2 regions of the Rhizobium sp. CF142 genome follow, and region 1 is predicted to be linked to the other one. Evidence: riboswitches for the same ligand, from Rfam matches in the RefSeq annotation. Region 1 holds a riboswitch; the other holds the start of a gene.
What was found. Region 1 has a riboswitch for S-adenosylmethionine ahead of PMI11_RS21685 (O-succinylhomoserine sulfhydrylase). Riboswitches for the same ligand answer to the same signal wherever they lie in the genome.
Positions count from the first base shown of each region.

Region 2: it holds a riboswitch for S-adenosylmethionine, as region 1 does, so the genes downstream of both, metA (homoserine O-acetyltransferase MetA) here and PMI11_RS21685 (O-succinylhomoserine sulfhydrylase) in region 1, are expected to answer to the same signal.

Region 1 is NZ_AJWE01000098.1:113,513-118,384, reverse strand. It holds gene argF (ornithine carbamoyltransferase) at 1-164, shown strand, start outside; gene PMI11_RS21695 (Hsp33 family molecular chaperone) at 256-1,248, shown strand; gene apaG (Co2+/Mg2+ efflux protein ApaG) at 1,351-1,743, opposite strand; gene PMI11_RS21685 (O-succinylhomoserine sulfhydrylase) at 1,932-3,116, opposite strand; SAM riboswitch at 3,163-3,241, opposite strand; gene PMI11_RS21680 (2'-deoxycytidine 5'-triphosphate deaminase) at 3,315-4,409, shown strand; tRNA gene PMI11_RS21675 (tRNA-Gly) at 4,469-4,542, shown strand.
Region 2 is NZ_AJWE01000124.1:34,357-39,228, forward strand. It holds gene PMI11_RS31120 (aldose epimerase family protein) at 1-397, opposite strand, end outside; gene metA (homoserine O-acetyltransferase MetA) at 538-1,461, opposite strand; SAM riboswitch at 1,509-1,586, opposite strand; gene PMI11_RS31130 (ABC transporter ATP-binding protein/permease) at 1,735-3,576, shown strand; gene PMI11_RS31135 (hypothetical protein) at 3,632-4,261, opposite strand; gene PMI11_RS31140 (VOC family protein) at 4,423-4,821, opposite strand.

The DNA of each region.
Region 1 (4,872 bases):
AGGCCGGCAAAGATGCATTGTTCATGCATTGCCTTCCCGCCCATCGCGGCGAGGAGGTGACGGATGAGGTGATCGATGGCCCGCAATCCGTGGTCTTCGATGAGGCGGAAAACCGCCTTCATGCGCAGAAGTCGATTCTTGCTTGGTGCCTGGGCGCGATCTGAACCATAATCGGATGTCGCGAGTCCAAAACTCGCGGCTGCGCAAGCAGCCGGTGCGCTAGCCGGCTGCTCTGACAAAACAGGAGTGAAAGCCATGGCAGAAGCTGCCGCCGCCCTCGGCGAGTTCGATTTCGCCGGCGATGATCATGTCGTCCCCTTCCAGGTGGAAGGGCTGGATGTGCGCGGTCGCGCCGTCCAGCTCGGCCCGATGCTGGATTCGATCCTCGAGCGCCATCATTACCCGACACCCGTCGCCCGCCTTCTGGCGGAAGTGGTTGTGCTGACGGTGCTGCTCGGCACCTCGCTGAAGTTCGAGGGCAAGTTCACCGTCCAGACCAAGAGCGATGGTCCCGTCGACCTTCTCGTCGCCGATTTCTCGACGCCGGAAAACGTCCGGGCCTATGCCCGCTTCGATCAGGCCCTGCTCGATAAGGCGATCGCGGCAGGCGAAACCGAGCCGGAACAGCTTCTCGGCAAGGGCGTTCTCGCCTTCACCATCGATCAGGGCAAGTTCAGCCAGCCCTATCAGGGCATCGTGGCACTTGACGGTACCTCGCTGGAAGAGATTGCCGGTGTCTATTTCCGCCAGTCGGAACAGATCCCGACACGCGTGCGCCTTGCCGCCGCCGAACTCTTCGACCGCGACGAGAACGGTAAGCCGCGTCACCGCTGGCGGGCAGGGGGCCTCGTCGCCCAGTTCCTGCCGGAAGCGCCGGAGCGCATGCGCCGGCCCGATCTTCATGGCGGTGATGGCGACACGGCTGCGCGCGCCCATGTCGAGGATGATGCCTGGACGGAAGCCCGCTCGCTCGTCGAAACCGTGGATGCCGATGAACTGACCGATCCGCTTGTTGGCACCGAGCGACTGCTCTTCCGCCTCTTTCACGAACGCGGCGTGCGCGTCTACGATCCGCGCGCTGTCTTCGATCGTTGCAGCTGTTCGCGGGAGAAGATAGGCGGCGTGCTGAAGGGCTTCAGCGCCGAGGAAATCGAGGCGAGCCAGGAAAACGGCGAGATCTCGGTCACCTGCGAGTTCTGCTCCACGACCTACCGCTTCCCGGTGCAGGAAGTTGCCGCGGCGGAGTGACTAAAAGCATGTCGCGCAAAAGTGTGCAGCGGTTTTGCGATAACGACATGCGAAAACAAGGTCTAAAGCGTGGCAAGCGAATCTGAAAGATCGCGCCGCGCTCTAGTTAAGCACCCTGAGCAGGCCGGGTGAATCCAAGGAGAAGGCGGGTATGTCGACATCGAACGTCTCGCCTTCGTCCGTCTCCATCTGGTAGTGGCCGAACATCAGGCCGGATGGCGTATCAAGCGGGCAACCGGAGGAATATTCATAGGTGTCACCTGGCTGCAGCCGCGGCTGCTCGCCGACGACGCCGGGGCCGCTGACCTCGTCGATCTGCCCGTTCTGGTCTGTAATGTTCCAGTAGCGGTTGACGAGACGCACGGCGATGCCGGAATTGTTGCTGATGACCACACGATAACCCCAGACATAACGATCGTCTTCCGGGTCGGATTGCTCCTCCAGATAAAACGGCTCGACAACGACTTCGATATCTCGTGTGAGGGCGCGATACATGCCTTACACCTTAGTCAGGATATGTTACCCGTATCTTATAAGAGGCCTCTGCCGTCAAGAAACGGTACAGTGATCGCGGCCTCACCACCCCCGGTTGGACCGCCTTTCGTTCATTAAGCCTAACTCTCAGTGTTAATTTCAAGGCAAATGCTACGGCCGCGGTGCTTTCCGCGGCCGTGCCTTGATGCTCAGGCCGAAACCTTGGCCAGAGCGCGGGCGAAATCCTCGACCAGATCGTCCGTGTCTTCGATGCCGGCCGAGAGGCGTACCGTGCCCGGCGAAATGCCGAGTTCGGCGCGGGCTTCGTCCGTCAGGTTCTTGTGCGTGGTCGTGGCCGGATGCGTGATCAGGCTCTTGGAGTCGCCGAGATTGTTGGAGATCTTGACGATCTCCAGCGCATTCTGCAGCGCGAACGCCGCATCCTTGCCGCCCTTCAGCTCGAAGCAGACGAGCGTCGAGCCGCCCGTCATCTGCTTGGCGATGATATCCGCCTGCGGATGGTCCTTGCGGCCGGGATAGATGACCTTGGCGACCTTGCTCTGATCGGCGAGGAAGTCGGCGATCTTTGCGGCATTCTGCGTTTGCTGCTTGACGCGCAGCGGCAGCGTCTCGATGCCCTTCAGAAGCGTCCAGGCATTGAACGGCGACATGGCCGGACCGGTATGGCGGAAATAGTCATGCAGGTTCTCGTCGATCCATTCCTTGTCGGAAAGAACGACGCCACCGAGGCAGCGGCCCTGACCGTCAATATGCTTGGTCGCGGAATAGACGACGATATGAGCGCCGAGCTCCAGCGGCTTCTGGAAGAGCGGGGTCGCAAACACGTTGTCGACGACGACCTTTGCGCCGATTTGGTTGGCGAGCTTGGCGACGCCGGCAATATCGACCACTTCCAGCGTCGGGTTGGTCGGGCTTTCCAGGAAGAACACCTTGGTCTTCGGTGTAACAGCCTTTTCCCAGTTTTCGAGGTAGCGGCCGTCGACCAGCGTGCAGTCGATGCCGTATTTCGGCGCCAGCGTCTCGACCACCCAGCGGCAGGAGCCGAAGAGGGCGCGCGCTGCAACGATATGGTCGCCGGCCTTCAGCTGGCAGAGGATGGCGGCGGTAACGGCGGCCATGCCGGATGCCGTGGCGCGGGCATCTTCGGCGCCTTCCAACATGCACATGCGCTTTTCGAACATATCATTGGTGGGGCTGCCGTAGCGCGCATAGATGAAACCGTCGGTCTCGCCCTTGAAGCGCGCTTCCGCCGCTTCCGACGTATCGTAGACGAAACCCTGCGTGAGATAGATTGCCTCTGATGTCTCGCCGTACTGCGAGCGGAGCGTTCCGCCGTGAACGAGTTGGGTTGCCGGGCGCCAAGTCTTGCTCATGCCATCACCACTTTCAAACAACAAAAAAACCGGCCGCAAAAGCAGACCGGTTTTCAACCCGGTCTTTTTAGCCACTTATTTAACGTGGCTGCAAGCCGACCGGCCAAATCACCACGGGATAAATTTGCAATACTGCCGTTCTGCGCTTGCGTCAATTCCCCGACTTTGGTTTTGTCGGCGGCAAATTATGGATGGAGCATGATGGCTCGCGAAACTGGAATTTTGGCCGACCGCGCAATTGCCGCGCTGTTTGAAACGGGGCGTCTTCAAAGCGAGCGTGAGCTGGATCGTGACCAGATCCAGCCTGCCAGCCTGGATCTGCGGCTGGGCGCCAAGGCGTTCCGGGTGCGCGCCAGCTTCATGCCCGGCCCTTCTCACCTTGTCGCAGACAAGCTCGACCGGCTGAGCCTGCATGTCATCGACCTCAGCGAAGGCGCGGTGCTGGAAACCGGCTGCGTCTACATCGTGCCGCTGATGGAGCGCCTCGATCTGCCGGCCGACATGTCGGCCTCGGCCAATCCGAAGAGCTCGACCGGCCGCCTCGATATTTTCACGCGCGTCATCACCGATTACGCGCAGGAATTCGACAAGATCCCATCAGGCTATTCCGGCCCGCTCTATCTCGAAATCAGCCCGCGCACCTTCCCCATCGTCGTACGCCGCGGCTCGCGCCTGTCGCAGATCCGCTTCCGCGTCGGCCATTCGGTTCTGGGCGAGCCGGAGCTTCTGAAGCTACACGCGACGGAAACGCTCGTCGCCGCCAAGCAGCCGAACGTCTCCGGCGGCGGCATTGCGCTGTCGATCGATCTGGCGGGCGACGAGGAAGGCCTGATCGGCTATCGCGGCAAACACCACACCGCCGTCGTCGACGTCGACAAGAAGGCCCAGCACGATATCTTCGACTTCTGGGAACCGCTCTACAGTCGCGGCCGCACCGAACTGATCCTCGATCCGGATGAGTTCTATATCCTCGTCTCGCGTGAGGCCGTACACGTTCCTCCGCACTATGCGGCGGAAATGACCCCCTTCGATCCGCTCGTCGGCGAATTCCGCGTCCACTATGCCGGCTTCTTCGACCCGGGCTTCGGCCACGCCCCGGCCGGCGGCCGCGGCAGCCGCGCCGTGCTGGAAGTGCGCAGCCACGAAGTGCCCTTCATCCTGGAAGACGGCCAGATCGTCGGCCGCCTGATCTACGAACACATGCAGGAACAGCCGTCGAGCCTTTATGGCTCAGGCCTCGGCTCCAACTATCAGGCCCAGGGCCTCAAACTGTCGAAGCACTTCCGCATCTGATGCCCGATGGCGCCGTCACTTGACAGCGGCGGCCATCTGTTGGAAGTCTCAAGCATCAGGCGGGTGTAGCTCAATGGTAGAGCAGCAGCTTCCCAAGCTGAATACGAGGGTTCGATTCCCTTCACCCGCTCCAGCTTCCCCTTCCCAAGCTTGAAGGGCGGGACGTCAAAGGCCGGTCTTATTGTCGTGAACCGCCACTGCAAGGCTGATCAAGACTTGCTTGCTGGTCATCGATAACGTGAGCCACGACTTCATGTTGAGGCCGGCTGGTATCAGCCGCGATATCATATTTGCAGAAGTTATGCGGTTTCAAATGGAAGTTTGTTTTCCCGAGGACCGGGTGGCAAGTCACGGCCAACCCCTTATTGTATTCCTGATCGCCACTACTTGACAGCGAGTAGGATATGTTATAATTATATATTACTAATATATGTTTTCGACAATGTGCCTCTACGCGCAATAC
Region 2 (4,872 bases), on a different contig from region 1:
GATCGACGATCTTCAGCACGACACGGTCGGTCTCATGCTCGACGATCGTCCAAACGAGCGTACCGATATTGTTGCTGCCGCCGTGAAGATGCGTGACACCCTTCTCGTTCAATTCGAGCTGGTAGTCCTTGCCGTCGAGTGTGAACTTGCCGTCGCCGATGCGGTTGGCACAGCGTCCCGGCGTAGCGCCGAAGAAAGGCGAATGCGCGAGGTAGCTGCCTAAATCCTCGAAGCCGAGCACCAGCGGGGCATTATGGCTCTCGAGCCTGATATCCTGGATCACTGCGCCCCAGCTCAACACCTTGACCGTCAGTCCGCCGCCGCGGATGACGACGCGATGGACGGTCTCCCCGTCCTTCGTCTGTCCGAAAACTTCCCGTTCCAACTTGTCCGCCATGATCGACGCTCACTCCATCCCTAGAATTCTGGAACCGGAACCTGCCCCCATTCGCCGCAAACCGCAACCGGGCAGTGCCGGAAAACAAAACGCCGTCGCATTTCTGCGACGGCGTTATTTCTAAACCAGACCGGTGACGCTCAGATGTCCGAGCCGATCTCTTCGATATCGTAGGGCGTCGTCTGGTAGATCTCATTGATCCAGTTGCCGAAAAGCAGATGCGCATGGCTGCGCCAGCGGTTCTGCGGCGCGAGCGCCGGATCGTTATGCGGGAAGTAATTGTGCGGCATCTTGATCGGCACGCCGGCATTCACGTCGCGGAAATATTCGTCCGAAAGAGACGTGGAATCATATTCGACGTGATTGAAGATATAAAGCCGCCGACCCTTTGGCTCGTGGACGAGACAGACGCCCATCTCGCTCGATTCCATCAGGATCTCGAGGCCGTCGACCTTCTCGATGTCGGCCCGGCGCACCTCGGTCCAGCGCGACACCGGAACCTCGAAATTATCAGAGAAACCGTTGAGATAAACGGAAGAGGGTTTGAGATTGCGGTGACGGTAGACGCCGAAGGCCTTTTCCTTCAGTTCATACTTCGGCACGCCGTGGAAATGATAAATCCCTGCCATCGCACCCCAGCAGACATTCATGGTCGAATGGACGTTTGTCTGCGTCCAGTCGAAAATCTGCTGCATTTCCTTCCAATAGGTAACGTCCTCGTAAGGCAGCGTCTCGATCGGCGCACCCGTGATGATGAAGCCGTCAAACTTGCGGTGCTTCACTTCCTCCCAGGTCTGGTAGAAGGCGAGCAGATGTTCTTCAGAAGTATTCTTGGCCTTGTGGTTGCCGACACGGACCAACGAGAATTCCACCTGCAGCGGCGAAGCGCCGACCAGGCGCGCCATCTGCACTTCGGTCTTGATCTTGTTCGGCATGAGGTTGAGCAGCCCGATCTGCAGCGGGCGGATATCCTGGCGGATCGCCACCGTTTCGGTCATCACCCGCACGCCCTCGTTCACGAGGGTTTCGAAGGCGGGCAGCGTATCGGGAATCTTGATGGGCATTGCGGTCAACTCGATCAAAATAAAAAACCGGCGGCGAAAGAATCGCTACCGGTCCGCACGCGGCCCTTTAGCGACTTATTTAACGTGGCTGCAAGCCGGCCGGCCAAATCACCACGAGCCATCTTAATTAGCGCCAGTCGCGCTGCGAATCAACTGTCAATAGAGACAGCTGCACAAACCATCACGCTTTCTTTATGGGTGGTGGAATCTGTTGATGGACCAGTAACGCCCCCATGTTATTAATGGTGTGATGGGCGATTTTGGAAAAAAATAATGAAAAATGACGTAAAAGGAGGGAAGGGCATCCAGAGTCAGGACCGGGTGGGGTATGATCTCAGCCTGACATATCGGCTTGGAGTGATGTTCTCCGCATTCTGGAATTCGCAGGTCCGCGGCAAAGTCGTCGCGCTCGCGGTTCTGCTTGTCATTATCATCCTGGCAACCGCCTACGGACAGGTGATCCTCAACGAATGGAACGCCCCCTTCTACGATTCCCTCGAGCGTCGTGATCTCGGCGAGTTCTTCCGCCAGCTCGAAGTCTTCGCGATGATCGCTGGCGCGCTGTTGCTGCTAAACGTGCTGCAGGCATGGCTGAATCAGATGACGGCCCTCTACATGCGCGAAGGCCTCTCGCGCGATCTCGTCGATCAGTGGCTGGAGCGCAAGCGCGCCCTCAAGCTCTCCACCATCGGCATCCTCGGCGTTAACCCGGACCAGCGCCTTCACGAAGATTCCCGCAATCTTGCCGAAAGCACTACCAACCTCGCTCTCGGCCTCTTGCAATCGACCATCCTGCTCGTCAGTTTCATCGGCGTCTTGTGGGAACTTTCGAGCGGCTTCATCTTCCATATCAGCGGCCACAGCTTCACCATCCCCGGCTACATGGTCTGGGCGGCGATCTTCTACGCCGCATCGGCCTCGCTATTGAGCCAGGTCGTTGGCCGCAAGCTCGTCAAGCTCAATGCCGACCGGTTCTCGAAGGAAGCCGAACTGCGCTTTGCGCTGATGCATGCCAACGAGAACATGCCGGCGATAACAGTGGCGCGCGGCGAAGAGAACGAGCGCAAGCGCATCAACGGCGATATCAGCAACGTCCTTACCGTGATCAAGCGGCTCGCCATGGCCAATACCAACTTGACCTGGGTCTCGGCGGGTTATGGCTGGCTGGTTATCGTTATCCCGATCATTGTTGCAGCCCCCGCTTATTTCTCCGGCGGGCTCACTTTCGGCCAGCTGATGATGTCGGTTGGCGCCTTCAACCAGGTCAATACGGCGCTGCGCTGGTATGTCGCCAACTTCGGCCCGATTGCCGAATGGCGCGCCACGCTGATGCGCGTCACCGATTTCCGCCAGGCGCTTCAGGAGATGGATGACGGCTTCGATTTGAAGGACGCAATCGTCTACGAGGAAACCGCGCCCGACAGGTTGACGCTGAAGGATATCGTCATCATGGCCAAGCTTGGCGAGGATATCGATGATTGCGGCGGCTTCCAGATGCGTGAAACGGATGTGACGATCAGGGCCGGCGAAAAGGTCATGATCAACGGCGATCACAGCGTGAACCGCCGCCTGCTCTTCCAGGCCATGGCCGGCCTCTGGCCCTGCGGCAAAGGCACAATAGGCCTGCCGCCGATTGACGACATCCTGTTCATCCCTCAGGTTGCCTATGTGCCGGGCGGAACGCTGCGCGAGGCAATCGCATTCCCCGAAAAACCCGAAGCCTATGACACGGCGGCCATCGAAGCTGCGCTTGAGGCTGCCGGCTTGCATTCGCTGGTCGCCCGCCTCGATAGCCGCGCGCGCTGGGACAAGCTTCTCGATGCCGATGAACAGAAGGCAATCGGCTTTGCGCGCCTGCTCCTCGTCAAGCCGCGCTGGGTCGTCTTCGACGAAGTGCTTGAAGGCATGGAGCCGGAATGGCAGCGCACGATGACGAAGCTGCTTACTACGATGCCGGACACCGGCATGATCTACATCGGCCGCTCGGAGACCTATCTGGAATCGCTGCATCCGCGCACACTGCACCTGCTGGCGCTGCCTTCGAAATCCAATGAAGAACCGGTAGCGTCCGTTGCAGGATCGAGCGCCGCAGCAGCTCCTGCCCCGGCGCTCTGATCAATTCCAGTAGAAGAAGTCTACAGCGGATCAGCTGGAATTGCTCCAGGAGAGCTTACATCGGCGGCATCACGCCGTTGATGCCGACGGCGACCTGCGCGGCCGAAATACTGCCGTCGGCTGCCCTTTCCGCCATCACGATGACGCCGGCACCCGGCTTCAGATCGTCTTTCGTTGCCGGCGCAAAGGTGACGATCGGCGTACCCTCGGCAATCGAGATGGTCTTTTCCTTGCCCTGATAGGTGAGCGTGATTGTGTGGCCGTCGACAGCCTTGACCGCATTGCTGACGGTCGCATTCGTCATCGAGCTGTTCGGTTGCACGTCCCACGGACGGCTGCCTTCACCAGTACCCTTCATCGCGGCCGGGAAGATCAGCACCTCGATCGCGCCATCGGGACCTGCGCCTTTCGGCAGGGAGGCGACACCGACGAAATCGCCGACCTTGATATCATCGACGGAAGCATTCCTGATACCGGCGACCTTCCAACCGGACTTGAGCGCCACCGTCGCATCGCTGCCCTCGCGGGTCTTGACGGTTAGCGTGTCGCCGTTGAGGCTCTCGATCGTGCCACGCACGCGCAGGCGCTGGCTTTCCTGAGCAATCGCCGCCTGCGAAAGGCTAAGCACGACGAAGCCGCTGGCGGCAAGCGCCGTCAATATTCTGGTATAGGATTTGCTAGACATGTAACTCTTCCTTGTCGCCATTGATCGGCACGACCCCCGGCTGAGCGGCACTCTATGCCGCATGACGCGGCGCGGGCGAATCAAGGAAAAGTGAGGAAAGCGGACCCCGACAATCCGGTTCCAGAGGCCGGAGTCCGCGAAAGACCTTTGAAAAGACCGGCTCAACCGGCAGCAGACATGTCCATGTACATGATTTCCCAGACATGGCCGTCGAGGTCCTGGAAGCTGCATCCATACATCGGCCCCATATCGAGGATCGGCTTCCAGGGCTTGCCGCCCGCTGCCAACGCCTTCTTGAGGTAATCATCCACCTCATCGCGGCTGCCGGCCGAGAGGCAGGTCAGCACTTCCTTGCCCTTCGTCGTATCGGCAATATCGCCTTCGATGAACTGCTGGAAATGACCGTGGGTCAGCAGCATCACATAGATGTTTTCCTCCACGATCATGCACGCAGCATCGTCGGTGGTAAAATTCGGATTGTAGGAAAAGCCGAGCGCCGAGAAGAATTCCTTCGACTTGACGAGGTCCTTGACCGGCAGGTTCACGAAAATCATGCGCATGAAAAATCTCCCTTATGACGTGGCGGCACCATGCCGTTGATCACGTTCGGC